2 regions of the Rhizobium sp. RHZ01 genome follow, and region 2 is predicted to be linked to the other one. Evidence: riboswitches for the same ligand, from Rfam matches in the RefSeq annotation. Region 2 holds a riboswitch; the other holds the start of a gene.
What was found. Region 2 has a riboswitch for S-adenosylmethionine ahead of metA (homoserine O-succinyltransferase). Riboswitches for the same ligand answer to the same signal wherever they lie in the genome.

Region 1 (7,169 bases), on a different contig from region 2:
GCGCGGGCTCCGGCTTCCCTTCCTTTCGGCAATCGACAGCTCCCTCCTCAACGATGACAAGGCACTCGACAGCCAGCTTCTGCAGGCTCGCTGCGTCCGGCCGAACTACATCAGCAAAGGCATGCTGGCGATCGTGCCTGAAGCCCGAAACCTGGTGATGCGCGAGCCAGCGCGCCTCCCGCGCGAGATGGGCGTGGGCGGCTTTCTGGTGTTCCAGTTGCTGATCGGAGGAATGCTGTTTTCCTCTCTCACCCATCCCTGGCTGATCATGCTCCTTGTCACCACCGCCGGCTACCTAGCGCTCGGCTTTCCGCCCGCCGGCAGCAGCGAAGGCGCGCTCTTGCTCCTCGATCTTGCCAATATGGCGGCAAGCTGCGGCCTCTTTCTGCTGCTCGGCAGGGTCGCGATGCTGCGTGAGGAAAAACGCACCATCGGCTGGCGCTGGATCTATGTCCCGCTCTATTGCCTGATGATCTCGGTGGGGGCATGGCGCGCCCTTCTCGAGCTGCCGAGAAAGCCCTTCTTCTGGGACAAGACGCCTCATGTCCCTGTCAGCACCAGTGAGAAGTTGCGCCCCGCTTAGCATGACTCGTCCCTAGGCGGCGGGACCCGAAATTTTTTCCGGGGACAGATCCCAAGCGTTAGGGCCACATTAAGCAATGTCCCATTCTATTCGCCAGGACGACGCCGGCTCACGGGCCGAATGCATGATGCGCATGTCGAGCCTTCCGGGCATCCCACCATGCCGTATCCCGCGACATAAAATGCTTCAATAGTCGGCCCGCCCGCGGTCGGGTCAAGCGACTGGACATAGCCATGCTGAAGAACTTGAAAATCCGGACGAAGATCATTTCTGTCGTCGCGCTTCTCGGGGCGATCGCGCTCGGGGGCCTCGTTTATGTCATCACCGAATTCCGCGGTGCCGATGCCACCTACAGCGCCTTCATCGATAACGAGGCACTGGCAGCCATGCAGGCATCCCGCGCCAGCGCCTCGGCAACCGCTGCCGTGCTGCAGGTCACGCTTATCGCCGGCCTCAAGCCGGAGACGCCGGCTTTCAATACGGCGCTCACGACGCCAAGCAAGATGCCTCAAGCGCGCGAACGCCTGGAACAGGCGGCGGCTTTGGTACCTAGCCGCAAGCCGGCGATTGACGACATCCTCGTCGGCATCGCCGAGATGGAAGCGCTTTCCAGCAAGGTCATCGACCTCGCCAAGGCAAAGGACAGTGCCGGCGCGCAGCTTGCAGCAAGCATGCTCAATGCGAAGCTGAACACGGTCACTCCGAAAATGATCGCCAACAATGATGCGCTGATGGCATTGCTGAACGATGGCGGCGACGCGCTCTCCATTAGCGTCAACCAGCGCATCACTCTCAGTTTCGTACTGATCGGGCTCGCTGTCATGGGCGCGATCGGCCTTTCTGTGTGGGTCGCGCAATCGGGGATCACCACGCCCATGGTTCGTCTGCGTGACCGGATGGCTCAGCTTGCCGAGGGAGATACGCACGGCGCCATCGACGGCCTCGACCGTCGTGACGAGGTTGGCCAGATGGCCGGCGCCGTTGCCGTCTTCCGCGACAATGCCGTCGATCGTATCCGGCTTGAGGGCGAGGCCGAAAAGAGCCGCAATCTCAGCGACAGCGAACGCCGAGAACGTGAAGCTCAGCGCGCAACCGAGGCTGCCGATCTCGCGCGCGCGGTCAGCGCGCTTGGCGACGGCTTACGCCGGCTGGCCGCAGGCGACCTCGCATCTCGGATCGATACGGCGTTTGTCGGCGACCTCGATAGTCTGCGACAGGATTTCAACAACTCGATCCTGCGCTTGAACGACACTATGCAGACAGTCGGCGCCAACGCCCGCGCCATCACTGCCGGCGCAACCGAGATCCGCGCCTCGGCGGACGAGCTTTCGAAGCGCACCGAGCAGCAGGCAGCGTCCGTCGAGGAGACGGCAGCGGCCCTCGAGGAGATCACCACCACCGTGAAGGATGCCGCCAAGCGTGCCGAGGAAGCACGTGGGCTCGTGGCACGCACGCGCGCCGGTGCAGAAAAGTCCGGCGAAGTGGTCAGCAAGGCCGTCAACGCCATGCAGCAGATCGCGCAATCCTCCGCGGAGATCGGCAACATCATCGGCGTCATCGACGACATCGCCTTCCAGACCAATCTTCTGGCCCTCAACGCCGGCGTCGAGGCCGCGCGCGCCGGTGAAGCCGGCAAGGGCTTTGCCGTCGTTGCCCAGGAGGTGCGTGAACTTGCACAGCGCTCGGCCAATGCCGCCAGGGAGATCAAGTCGCTGATCACCACATCGGGCGACCATGTGCAGACGGGCGTGTCGCTTGTCGGCGAAACCGGCAAGGCGCTTGATGCGATCGTTCACGAGGTTCAGGAGATCAACCAGCACGTCGACGCGATCGCCGAGGCCGCCCGCGAGCAATCGACCGGCCTGCAGGAGATCAACACGGCGGTGAACTCGATGGACCAGGGAACGCAGAAGAATGCGGCCATGGTCGAGGAAAGCACGGCGGCGAGCCACAAGCTCGCGACGGAAGCGGCGACACTCAACAACCTGCTCGACCAGTTCAAGCTGACCGGCACTGGCAGTTTCAGCGCTAACATTGCCGCGGCAGCGCCGCTGCAGGGCACTCACATCCATTCGGCGCCACGGCCGGCCGCGCCGCCGGTCGCAGCCAGAAAGGCACCCGTCCGCATCGCCACTCCGGGTGTCACCCGCCCCTCTAGCTCGCCGGCTCGGGCGCTTGGGCAGAAACTTGCAAGCGCATTTGGTGCAAGCAGCGCCTCTTCGAGCCCACGCGACAACGCCGATTGGACGGAATTCTGATCCCAGCAAAACGGTACAAAAGCAAAGGGCGGCTCAATGCCGCCCTTTTCGATTATAGACTTTCGACTTCAAACAGCGAGCCATGGCCCGGCTGCCGCACAAGACGGAAGCTAAAAAGGGTGCTCAGGCAAACCCGAGCGGAATTTGCTCGACCTTGCGGCCGCGACCATAATCGCGCTCATAGGAAGCACGATCGTCATCGCGCGCAGACGCAAGAACCACTTCCGGCGCATAGTAGCCGTCAGCGTAAGTGCCGGTATCGCCATTCTCCCGGATCTCGCGCTTCGCCGTGAAAATCTTCAAAAGCATTCTGCAACTCCTCCTGATCATGCCGACAACGACCAAGGGGTCGCCTGCGTTCCCGTGATATCGGAGAATAGTTAAAAATTAACCATGTTTATTAGAGGATTGTCAACTATTTCAATTTCCTTCGAGGCTACCTCTTAAGGGCGTTCTTCCTCGTGGAGTAAGACAGCGAACGACGGCGGCCCACGTGGGCACCACGCTCAGACCACAGTGCGGCTGAAATCCGCTCAGTCCCAGCAAAACCATCTGAACTTGGAGCGGGTGAAGGGAATCGAACCCTCGTATTCAGCTTGGGAAGCTGCTGCTCTACCATTGAGCTACACCCGCGTTGGAGCGAGATTTCCAATAGATGGGTGCCGCTGTCAAGCGGGTATCGGCGTTGTCAGATGCGGAAGTGCTTCGAGAGTTTCAGGCCCTGGGCCTGATAGTTGGAGCCGAGGCCGGAGCCGTAGAGGCTCTCGGGGTGCTCCTGCATATGCTCATAGACGAGGCGACCGACGATCTGGCCGTCCTCGAGGATGAAGGGAACCTCGTGGCTGCGGACCTCGAGCACGGCGCGGCTGCCGCGGCCGCCGGCGGGGACGTGGCCGAAGCCGGGGTCGAAGAAGCCTGCATAATGCACGCGAAATTCGCCAACCAACGGATCGAAGGGGGTCATCTCTGCCGCGTAGTGCGGTGGCACATGGATGGCTTCGCGCGAGACGAGAATATAAAACTCGTCCGGATCCAGGATCAGTTCGTTGCGACCGCGGCTATAGAGAGGTTCCCAGAAGTCATAGATGTCGTGCTGCGCCTTCTTGTCGACATCGACGACTGCAGTGTGGTGCTTACCGCGGTAGCCGATCAGTCCATCCTTGTCGCCGGCCAAATCAATCGACAGGGCAATGCCGCCGCCGGAGACGTTCGGCAGCTTGCTGGCGACCAGCGTTTCGGCATCGTGGAGCGCGAGCAATTCCGGCTCCCCAAGTATCGAATGGCCGACCCGGAAGCGGATCTGCGACAGGCGCGAGCCTCGACGCACGACGATCGGGAAAGTACGCGGACTGATTTCGAGATAGAGCGGGCCGGAGTAGCCAGCCGGGATTTTGTCGAACTCCTGCGCGTAGTCGGTGATGACGCGGGTGAAGATATCGAGACGTCCGGTCGAGCTTTTGGGATTGGCCGAGGCCGACATGTCGGCCGACAGGTCGAGGCGCTCCATCAAGGGAACGATATAGACACAGCCGGTCTCCAGCACGGCGCCTTCGCTGAGGTCGACGACGTGGAGGCTGAGGCGATCGAGCTTATCGGACACCAAATGGGAAGGACCCGGCATGAAGCTCGCGCGAACGCGGAATGCCTTCGCGCCAAGCCTGAGGTCAAGGCTTGCCGGTTGGATCTGGTCGTGGTCCAAATCGCGCTCGCTGGTGAGACGTCCCGCCTCAAAGAGCGCGGCTATCGCGCGATCCGCCAAAATTCCTGTTTCGCGAGCCATCATGCCCCATCCATATTCGCGGGAGACAAAACCAAACTCAAGGAATTGACGCAAGCATAGAACGGCAGTATTGCACTTTTATCCCGTGGTGATTTGGCCGGTCGGCTTGCAGCCACGTTAAACAAGTGGCTAAAAGGACCGGGTGCAAAACCGGTCTGCTTTCGCGGCCGGTTTTTTTGTTGTTTGAAAGTGGTGATTCATGAGCAAGACTTGGCGCCCCGCAACCCAACTCGTTCACGACGGCTCTTTGCGCTCGCAATATGGCGAGACCTCGGAAGCCATCTACCTCACGCAGGGCTTCGTCTATGAGAGCGCGGAAGCGGCCGAAGCGCGCTTCAAGGGCGAAACGGAAGGCTATATCTACGCTCGCTACGGCAGCCCGACAAACGACATGTTCGAGAAGCGCATGTGCGCACTGGAAGGCGCAGAGGAAGCCCGCGCCACGGCCTCCGGCATGGCAGCCGTCACCGCCGCAATCCTCTGCCAGGTGAAGGCCGGCGACCACATCGTTGCCGCCCGCGCCCTCTTCGGCTCCTGCCGCTGGGTCGTCGAGACGCTCGCCCCGAAATACGGTATCGAATGCACGCTGGTCGACGGTCGCTATCTGGAAAACTGGGAAAAGGCGATCCGCCCGAACACCAAGGTGTTCTTCCTGGAAAGCCCGACCAATCCGACACTCGAGGTGATAGACATTGCCGGCGTCGCCAAGCTCGCCAACCAGATCGGCGCCAAGGTCGTGGTCGACAACGTCTTCGCCACGCCGATCTTCCAGAAGCCGCTCGAGCTCGGCGCCCATATCGTCGTCTATTCGGCCACCAAGCACATCGACGGCCAGGGCCGCAGCCTCGGTGGCGTCATCCTCTCCGACCGGGAATGGGTCAACGAGAACCTTCAGGACTACTACCGCCACACCGGCCCGGCCATGTCGCCGTTCACGGCATGGACGCTGCTGAAGGGACTCGAGACGCTGCCGCTGCGCGTCAAGCAGCAGACCGAAAACGCATCGAAGATCGCCGACTTCCTGGCCGATCAGCCGAAGGTCGCCAAGGTCATCTATCCCGGCCGCAACGATCATCCGCAGGCCGACATCGTCGCCAAGCAGATGAAGGGTGGCTCGACACTGGTCGCCATCGAACTCAAGGGCGGCAAGGAAGCAGCTTTCGCGCTCCAAAACGCCTTGCAGGTCGTCAAGATCTCCAACAATCTGGGCGACGCCAAGAGCCTGATCACGCATCCGGCTACGACGACGCACAAGAACCTGACCGACGAAGCACGGGCGGAGCTCGGCATTTCCGGCGGTACCGTTCGTCTTTCCGCCGGCATCGAGGACACGGACGACCTGATCGAGGACTTCGCCCAGGCTCTCGCAAAAGTGAACGCCTGATCAGCCGACATCGGCCGGATCGACGCAAATCCGGCCGACCGCCACATGCTGCTTTGCCCCACCCAAGACAGGTCAAAGTCAGGCTTAAGTGGCGAAACTTCTTGCCTTTACAGGCATTACGGACGTGATCGACTATCGGTTTATTGACGGATCGGCTGTCGTATAAGATACCGGTAACGTATATTGACTATGGTGTAGGCATGTACCGCGCCCTTACACGAGACATTGAAGTCGTCGTCGAACCTTTTTATCTGGAGGAGCAATCCGATCCGGAAGACGATCGCTATGTCTGGGGCTACCGGATCGTCATCAGCAACAATTCCGACAAGTCCGTGCGACTGGTGAACCGCTATTGGAACATCACCGACCAGAACGGCCTCGTCGATGAGGTCACGGGCGCCGGCGTCGTGGGCGAACAGCCGCGGCTCGCGCCCGGCGATACCTATGAATATTCCTCGGGCTGCCCGCTGGATACGCCGTCGGGGCTGATGTTCGGCCACTACCAGATGGAAACGGACGAAGGCGAGCTTTTCAATGTCGAAATACCCGCCTTCTCACTGGATTCGCCAGGGCTGCTGAGAGTCCTGAACTGATCACTCCGCAGGCTCTGCCACCTCTTCCACTTCGAAACGATAGGTCGTCGAGCAGAATTCGCAGGTGACCGAAATTGCGCCGTCTTCCTGACTGGCATCAATTTCCTCCGCCGAGAAGCCCTTCAGCACCCCCTTGATCTTTTCGCGGGAACAGCTGCACCGATCGAAGACCTCGCGCGGTTCGTAGACGCGAACCCCACGCTCGTGGAACAGACGATATAGCAGCCGCTCGGTGCCGACTTGCGGATCCGTCAGTTCGTCGGCGTCGATCGTGTCGACGAGCGAGCGGGCTTCCATCCAGGCATCGTCTTCCTTGTGGGTGCCGCCAGTCCTATCGCCGTCGCCGCCGTGAAGATCCGGCTGGCGCATGCGCTCCGGCGCTTCCGGCAGGAACTGGGCGACAAGACCGCCAGCCCGCCAGCGGTGGCGCGGCTTGCCCGCGTCGTCGCGATCGAAGAGTTCGGCAGCAGCAAGACGCACCCGCGTCGGGATCTGCTCAGACTGGCGGAAATAGGTGCCGGCAATCTCTTCAAGGGTCGCACCGTCGAGCGCAACGATACCCTGGTAGGGT
Region 2 (7,169 bases):
CCGGGCTGCATCCCATAGCGCTCCAGTACCGGCCGCACCAATCCTTGCGTACGCTCGTAAACGGAACTGATTACGGCGCCTTCGTGCAGCATTGCGGAGCCGACGAGGACCGGGATCGTCAAGGCGAGGCCGCCTGCTCGATAGTGGAGCTCTTCCGCCAGCATATGCGAGTGCCCGGTGCCGAACACATAGACCCGCTTGTCGTTGTGGGCGGCTTCCAGGATCGCTCTGGCCGCCAAAGCCATGGGCTCGGCGAGTTCCGTCTTCAAGGCCTCGAGCCGGCCAATCAGATTGGAGAAATAAGCATCGGTGATCGCGGTCATCACATCCTCGCTTTCTAGGCGGCTTCACCGCTGATGAAGGTCCGTGTGACCTCCAGGGCGTCGGTGAGATGCACCAGGTCGGCCCGGGCGCCCGGTGACAGGTGGCCGCGGTCGTCAAGGCGCAGGAAGCGCGCCGGGTAGAGCGTCGCCATGCGAAGGGCCTCGGCGAGAGTCAGTTCCAGATAGGTAATCCCGTAGCGGATGGTGGACGCCATATCGACATCGGAGCCCGCGAGCGTGCCGTCCGAAAGAACCAGCTTCGAGCAGAACCCGCCCCTTTCGCGCCGAACCGTACGACCGTTCAACGTGAAAGAGTCTTGCTCCGATCCAACCAGCGACATCGCGTCGGTGACGAAAAAGAGCTTGCCCTCGCCCCGCTTGGCACGAAGCGCGGTTCGAAGCGCCTTCGGATCGACATGATGGCCGTCGGCGATGATGCCGCACCAGACCGAGGGGTGATCGATGGCCGCACCGACCAGACCGGGCGCCCGGTGGCCAAGCTGGCTCATGGCGTTGAAAAGATGGGTGACGCCACGTGCGCCGGCATCGAACCGTACCTCTGCCGCCTCACTGGAGCAATCGGAATGACCGATGCTGACGGTGACGCCGGCTTCGCTGAGTTCGCGCACCTGTTTCGACGTGACCTGTTCGGCCGCCATCGTTACCAGCAGCGTGCCGATCGCCTCCTTGGCCACAATGAACGCCTTCACGTCCCTGTCTTCGACCGGGCGCATGAGCTCGGCAAGGTGTGCTCCCTTGCGGGCAGGCGCCAGATGCGGGCCCTCGAGGTGCAGACCCGCCACGCCGCGGTTCGACTTGACGGCTTCCTTGGCTGCCTCGATTGCTGCTGCTGTCGCGTCCGCGGTATCGGTGATCAGCGTCGGCAGCAATGCAGTCGTTCCGTAAGGGCGATGACCTTCAGCAATCATGTACATGGAGGCTGGCGACGGCTCGTCGTTGAGCATCCGGCCGCCACCGCCGTTCACTTGCGCATCGATGAAACCTGCGGAAAGCACGCCGCCTTCAAAGCGCGTGTGCTCACCGTCAGGAAGGTCGCCTGCCGCCGCAATCGCCTCGACACGGCCGTTCGAGACAATGAGCGCCTTGTCGTCGTGGAAGCGCTGACCGTCGAAGATCCGCGCGCCGGAGAAGATCTTGCGAACCATCACATCGTCTCCGTGACCTTGAGCAGGTTGGCCGGCTTGTCGGGGTCGAATCCTTTCCGACGGGTGACCGACTCGATCAGGCGGTAGTAGACGAGCAGCGAAACAAGGGGATCGAGCAATCCGCTGCCGGTCGTGGGCACCTGGACATTGATGCCGGAAACCGGCTTGGCCGAGAACGGCACGGTGGTGGCGCCCAGCTTTTGCAGTCGCTCCAGAGCCTGCACGTTATTGCCGAAGGCCGGATCATCCGGCGTGAAGGCGACGATCGGGAAGCCTGGCTGAACAAGGCGCATCGGACCATGCATCAGCTCGGCAAGGGAGAAGGCTTCTGCATGCAGGCCTGCCGTCTCCTTGGCTTTCAAGGCTGCCTCAAGGGCGATGGCGAAGGCAGGACCGCGACCAGCGGTGTAGAGTGAGCTGGCGTTGAATAGGACGTCCTCTGCGGCCTTCGTATCGATGCCGCTGGTTGCCTGGAGGGCATCGGGCAGCTTTTCCAGGGAGGCATGCAGATCGCGCTTGCCGCTGATGGCGGCCGTGACACCGGAAAGCGCGGCGACCGAGGCAATGAAGGACTTGGTCGCAGCTACGCTCTTTTCGGCGCCCGCATTGAGCCCGAGAACGATGTCGGCCTGCTTGGCAAGCGGACTATCGGTGACGTTGACGACAGCGATCGTCGTTGCGCCGCCGCGTTTTGCCGCATCCTGCAAGGCAACGATGTCGGGGCTCGCGCCGGATTGCGACACTGTGAAGTGGATGCCACCCTTCAGATGCAGCGATGCGCTGTAGACCGAGGCGATCGAAGGGCCAACCGATGCGACTGGCACGCCACAGGTGATCTCGAACAGGTATTTGAAGAAGGTCGCGGCGTGGTCCGAAGAGCCGCGCGCCGCGGTCGTCACGACGCTCGGAGCGCCCGATGCAAACAGCTTTGCAATTTCGTCGAGGACGGGCCTTTCTTTCTGCAGCAGCGTTGCGACGACCTCCGGCGACTGGCCGGCTTCCTGCAACATTAGCGACGGGCTTTCACTCATAGGTCATCTCCGATTCTCAATTCCGCAACAAAATCATATGCATCACCACGATAGTGGGAGCGGGTGTATTCAACGACACGCTGGTCCTCCAGACGCGACACACGTTCGATCAGCAGTGCGGGCGCGCCGGCATTCACGTTAAGCGCAGCGGCCGACGACGGATCGAGTGTGACCGCCGTCAATCTCTGCAGCGCTCGGACCGGGCGGTGGCCGTTCGCCGCGAGCGCTTCATAAAGAGATCCCTCGCCGCCACCGCCTTCGCCGAGAAACTTTATCGGCACGACAGCGCGTTCGATGGCAAGCGGCAGCCCGTCGGCAAGGCGCAGACGATCGAGGCGAAGAACCGGTTCATCAAGCCCAAGGCCAAGCAGGAACGCCTCTTCCGGAGATGGCGTGTTGACCGTCCGAGACAAGATCCTTGCGGCCGGAGCGCGGCCGCGCGAGCGCATGTCGGCAGAAAACGACGAGAGCCGCCACAGCGACTGTTCCATTCGCTCGACCTTGGCGGAAACGAAGGTGCCGCTTCCGTGCCGCGACTCGAGCGTGCCTGAATTCATCAGGTCGCGATAGGCGGTCCGAACGGTGACACGCCCGACCTTCAAGGCTTCGGCCAGATCGCGCTCGCCGGGGAGCGCCGTTCCGGGCTTCAGCAACCCTTCCTGGATCAAACCGGTCAGCGCCTGTGCCAGCCGCTTGTAAAGCGGCCCGGTCAACGCCTCGTCGCGCAGGCCACGGCTGTTCAGTTCCGCTATCAGACTGGTTCTATCCATCTCGCAATAATAGAACCTATTTAGAACCAATCGCAAGCAAGAAATGACGCGCAGAAAAAACCCCCGCAGGAAGCCTGCGAGGGTTGGCTCATTCGAGAACAAGGCGAGAGCGTTAGCTCTTCGAGAAAATGTAATCCGTTTCCTGACGCAACACTTCACCCGGGCGCAAAACGGCATCGGGGAAGCCCTCGTGGTTGATCGCATCCGGCCAGATCTGTGTTTCCAGGCAGAAGCCGGCGAAGGGACCATACTTGCGTCCATCGAGGCCTGGCACAGGCACGTCGAGTTTGAAGCCGGCGTAGAACTGTACGCCGGGCTCCGTGGTGCGAACTTCCAGCGAAACGCCTGAGTTCAGGCTGCGGGCAAGCGCGACGGAGCGCTTTGCGGTGCGTTCGGTGGAGAGGCAGAAATTGTGATCGTAGAGCGCCTGTTCGCTACCGTCGAACCGCTTCATGGGCGACATCTCGCGGAAGTCGAAAACCGTTCCGGCGACGGGCCGTACCTCTCCGGTCGGGATCTGCAACTCATTCGTCACGAGGTAGCCGTCGGCCGCAATCATGATGTCGTGGCCGAGCGCATCGTCGCGGCCGTCGAGGTTGAAATAGGCATGCTGGCAGACGTTAGCGATCGTCGGTTGATCGCTCGTCGATTCGTAGGTCACGGAAAATTCGCCGTTGCCGTGTACCCGGTACGTCGCCTGGATGGTGCAGTTGCCCGGATAGCCGCCGCGACCGTCGGGATCGACGATCTTCAACACGACGCGGTCGGCATCATGCTCGACGATTGTCCAGTTCCGCTTGGCGATGTTGTCCTTGCCGCCGTGAAGATGGGTAACGCCCTTCTCGTTGAGGTCGAGTTGATAGTTCTTGCCATCCAAGGTGAACTTGCCGCCGCCGATGCGGTTTGCGCAGCGCCCAGGCGTCGCTCCAAAATAAGAGGAGTGGGCGGGGTAGCTGTCAAAATCGTCGAAGCCAAGCAGCAGCGGCGCATCGTGACCGTCAAGGCGGAGATCCTGAATGACGGCGCCCCAGGTGATGATCTTGGCGGTCAGCCCGCCACCCTTGATCTCGACACGAAAGACAGTCTCGCCCGACTGGGTTTGCCCAAAAACTTCCCGTTTCAACATTTCCGCCATAGCGACCATCCAGATATATCTTTAATTGAGGCAGGGAACCTGCCCCCATTTGCCGCAAACCGCAACGGGTGTCGTAAAAAAGAAGCACGGTCAGACTAGGCGCGGCCGCTTAGCATCGGCTTCTGTCAGTTGCCCTTGCCGATGTCGTTGAGATCGTAAGGTGTCGTCTGGTAGATCTCGTTGATCCAGTTGCCGAACAACAGGTGCGCGTGGCTGCGCCAGCGATTTTGCGGCGCCAGCGACGGATCGTTGTGCGGGAAATAGTTGTGCGGCATCTTGATCGGCACGCCGGCATTCACGTCGCGGAAGTACTCGTCCGAGAGCGACGTTGAATCGTACTCCACATGATTGAACATATAGAGCCGCTTGCCCTTGCGTTCATGCACCAGGCAGACGCCCATTTCGCTGGATTCCATCAGGATCTCCAGGTCTGGTGACTTTTCGATGTCGCTGCGGCGAACCTCGGTCCAGCGCGACACGGGCACTTCGAAATTGTCGGAGAAACCGTTCAGGTAGACCGACGACGGCTTCAGATTCCGGTGTCGGTAGACACCGAAGGCCTTCTCCTTGAGTTCGTACTTCGGAACGCCGTGGAAATGATAGATCGCGGCCATCGCGCCCCAGCAGACGTTCATCGACGAATGGACGTTGGTTTCCGTCCAGTCGAAAATCTGCTGCATTTCACCCCAATAGTTCACGTCCTCGTAGGGCAGTGTCTCGATCGGCGCGCCTGTTGTGATGAAGCCGTCGAACTTGCGGTCCTTCACTTCCTCCCACGTCTGGTAGAAGGCGAGAAGATGGTCTTCCGAGGTGTTCTTTGCTTTATGGTTGCCCACGCGGATGAGCGAAAGCTCCACCTGCAGCGGCGAAGCGCCGACCAGGCGGGCCATCTGCAATTCCGTCTTGATCTTGTTGGGCATGAGGTTGAGAAGCCCGATCTGCAGCGGCCGGATGTCCTGACGGATTGCCGCCGTCTCGGTCATCACGCGTACGCCTTCCTGAACCAGGGTTTCAAACGCAGGCAAGGTATCGGGGATCTTGATGGGCATTGCGGTCACTCGATCAAAGAAACGAATATATCGCTATCGGTCCGCACGCGGCCCTTTAGCAACTTCTTTAACGTGGCTGCAAGCCGGCCGGCCAAATCACCACGGAGTGCCTTAAATAGCGCCAGTCGGGCTGCGAATCAATTGCTCATACGAAGAGTGGGGTCGATGCGAAGTCACTCACACGTTAAAGGTTGCTAGAATCTGTTGGTGGACACAGCGAATCACCACGTTTATTGAAGTAGAATGACGACTAGGGACGCGTAATGGCAGATGACCTCAAAGGCAGGCCAAGCATTCAAGGGCAGGACAGAGTAGGATACGACCTAAGCCTGGGCTATCGCTTGAGGGTCATGTTCTCGGCTTTCTGGCATTCGCCCGTGCGGGGAAGGGTCTTGGTGATCGCTACTGCGCTGATCGCCATCATTCTTGCGACCGCCTATGCCACCGTCATTCTCAACCAGTGGAACGCGCCATTTTACGACAGCATCGCGCGGCGTGATCTGCCCGGCTTCTTCCATCAGTTGAAGGTCTTCGCGTTGATCGCCGGCATGCTGCTGCTGCTCAACGTCGTGCAGGCCTGGCTCAATCAGATGACCGCGGTCTACATGCGCGAAGGCCTGACGCGTGATCTTGTCAACCAGTGGCTTCAGCGCAAGCGTGCGCTTCGGCTTTCGGCCAGCGGCCTCATCGGCGTCAATCCCGATCAGCGCTTGCACGAAGACGCCCGCAACCTCGCGGAAAGCACCACGAGCCTGATGATCGGGCTGGTGCAGGCGACGATCCTGCTGATCAGTTTCATCGGCGTTCTGTGGGATCTCTCAAGCGGCTTTATCTTCCGTTTCGGCACGCATTCCTTTTCCATTCCGGGCTATATGGTTTGGGCTGCGATCTTTTATGCGGCGTCCGCATCGATTCTCAGCCAACTGGTGGGCCGCAAGCTTGTAAAGCTCAATGCGGATCGTTTCTCGAAGGAAGCAGAGCTTCGCTTCGCGCTGATGCATGCCAACGAGAACATGCCGGCGATTACCGTGGCACGCGGCGAGGAGAATGAGCAGAAACGTATCGACACCGACATCAGTGCGGTGCTTGCCGTCATCAAGCGGGTGGCGATGGCCAACGTCAACCTCACCTGGGTATCGGCCGGCTACGGTTGGCTCGTCGTTGTCATCCCGATCATTGTTGCCGCACCCGCCTACTTCTCCGGCGGCCTGACGTTTGGCCAGCTGATGGTGTCCGTGGGCGCCTTCAACCAGGTCAACACCGCCCTTCGCTGGTATGTCGCGAATTTCGGTCCCATCGCCGAATGGCGCGCCACCCTGATGCGCGTCACCGATTTCCGGCAGGCGCTCACCAGCATGAATGACGAGATCAATATGAAGGGAACGATCAAGTACGAACGGAACCCTTCCGGAAACCTGACGCTGGAGCATGTCCGGATCGCCGCCAAGATCGGTGAGGACATCGACCAGTGCGGTGGTTTCCGCATGCACGAAGGCGCGGTGACGATCAAGGCCGGCGAAAAGGTCATGATCAACGGCGACCACAACGTGAATCGCAAATTGCTCTTCCTTGCGCTTTCCGAGCTTTGGCCGTGCGGCGGCGGCAAGATCGGCTTGCCGCCCACGGACGACATGCTTTTCGTCCCGCAATCGGCCTACATTCCGGGTGGTACCCTTCGCGAAGCATTGGCGTTTC

Region 1: another riboswitch for S-adenosylmethionine. It lies ahead of IB248_RS04110 (O-succinylhomoserine sulfhydrylase); the one in region 2 lies ahead of metA (homoserine O-succinyltransferase).

What each region holds. Positions count from the first base shown of each region.
Region 1 is NZ_JACUZZ010000002.1:269,003-276,171, reverse strand. Features, by position in the region: gene IB248_RS04135 (hypothetical protein) at 1-583, shown strand, start outside; gene IB248_RS04130 (methyl-accepting chemotaxis protein) at 817-2,841, shown strand; gene IB248_RS04125 (hypothetical protein) at 2,965-3,150, opposite strand; tRNA gene IB248_RS04120 (tRNA-Gly) at 3,401-3,474, opposite strand; gene IB248_RS04115 (2'-deoxycytidine 5'-triphosphate deaminase) at 3,530-4,624, opposite strand; SAM riboswitch at 4,697-4,775, shown strand; gene IB248_RS04110 (O-succinylhomoserine sulfhydrylase) at 4,821-6,005, shown strand; gene apaG (Co2+/Mg2+ efflux protein ApaG) at 6,206-6,598, shown strand; gene IB248_RS04100 (Hsp33 family molecular chaperone) at 6,599-7,169, opposite strand, start outside.
Region 2 is NZ_JACUZZ010000014.1:116,498-123,666, forward strand. Features, by position in the region: gene IB248_RS16320 (SIS domain-containing protein) at 1-323, opposite strand, end outside; gene nagA (N-acetylglucosamine-6-phosphate deacetylase) at 338-1,489, opposite strand; gene IB248_RS16330 (SIS domain-containing protein) at 1,489-2,520, opposite strand; gene IB248_RS16335 (GntR family transcriptional regulator) at 2,517-3,290, opposite strand; gene IB248_RS16340 (aldose epimerase family protein) at 3,403-4,425, opposite strand; gene metA (homoserine O-succinyltransferase) at 4,551-5,474, opposite strand; SAM riboswitch at 5,510-5,587, opposite strand; gene IB248_RS16350 (ABC transporter ATP-binding protein/permease) at 5,738-7,169, shown strand, end outside.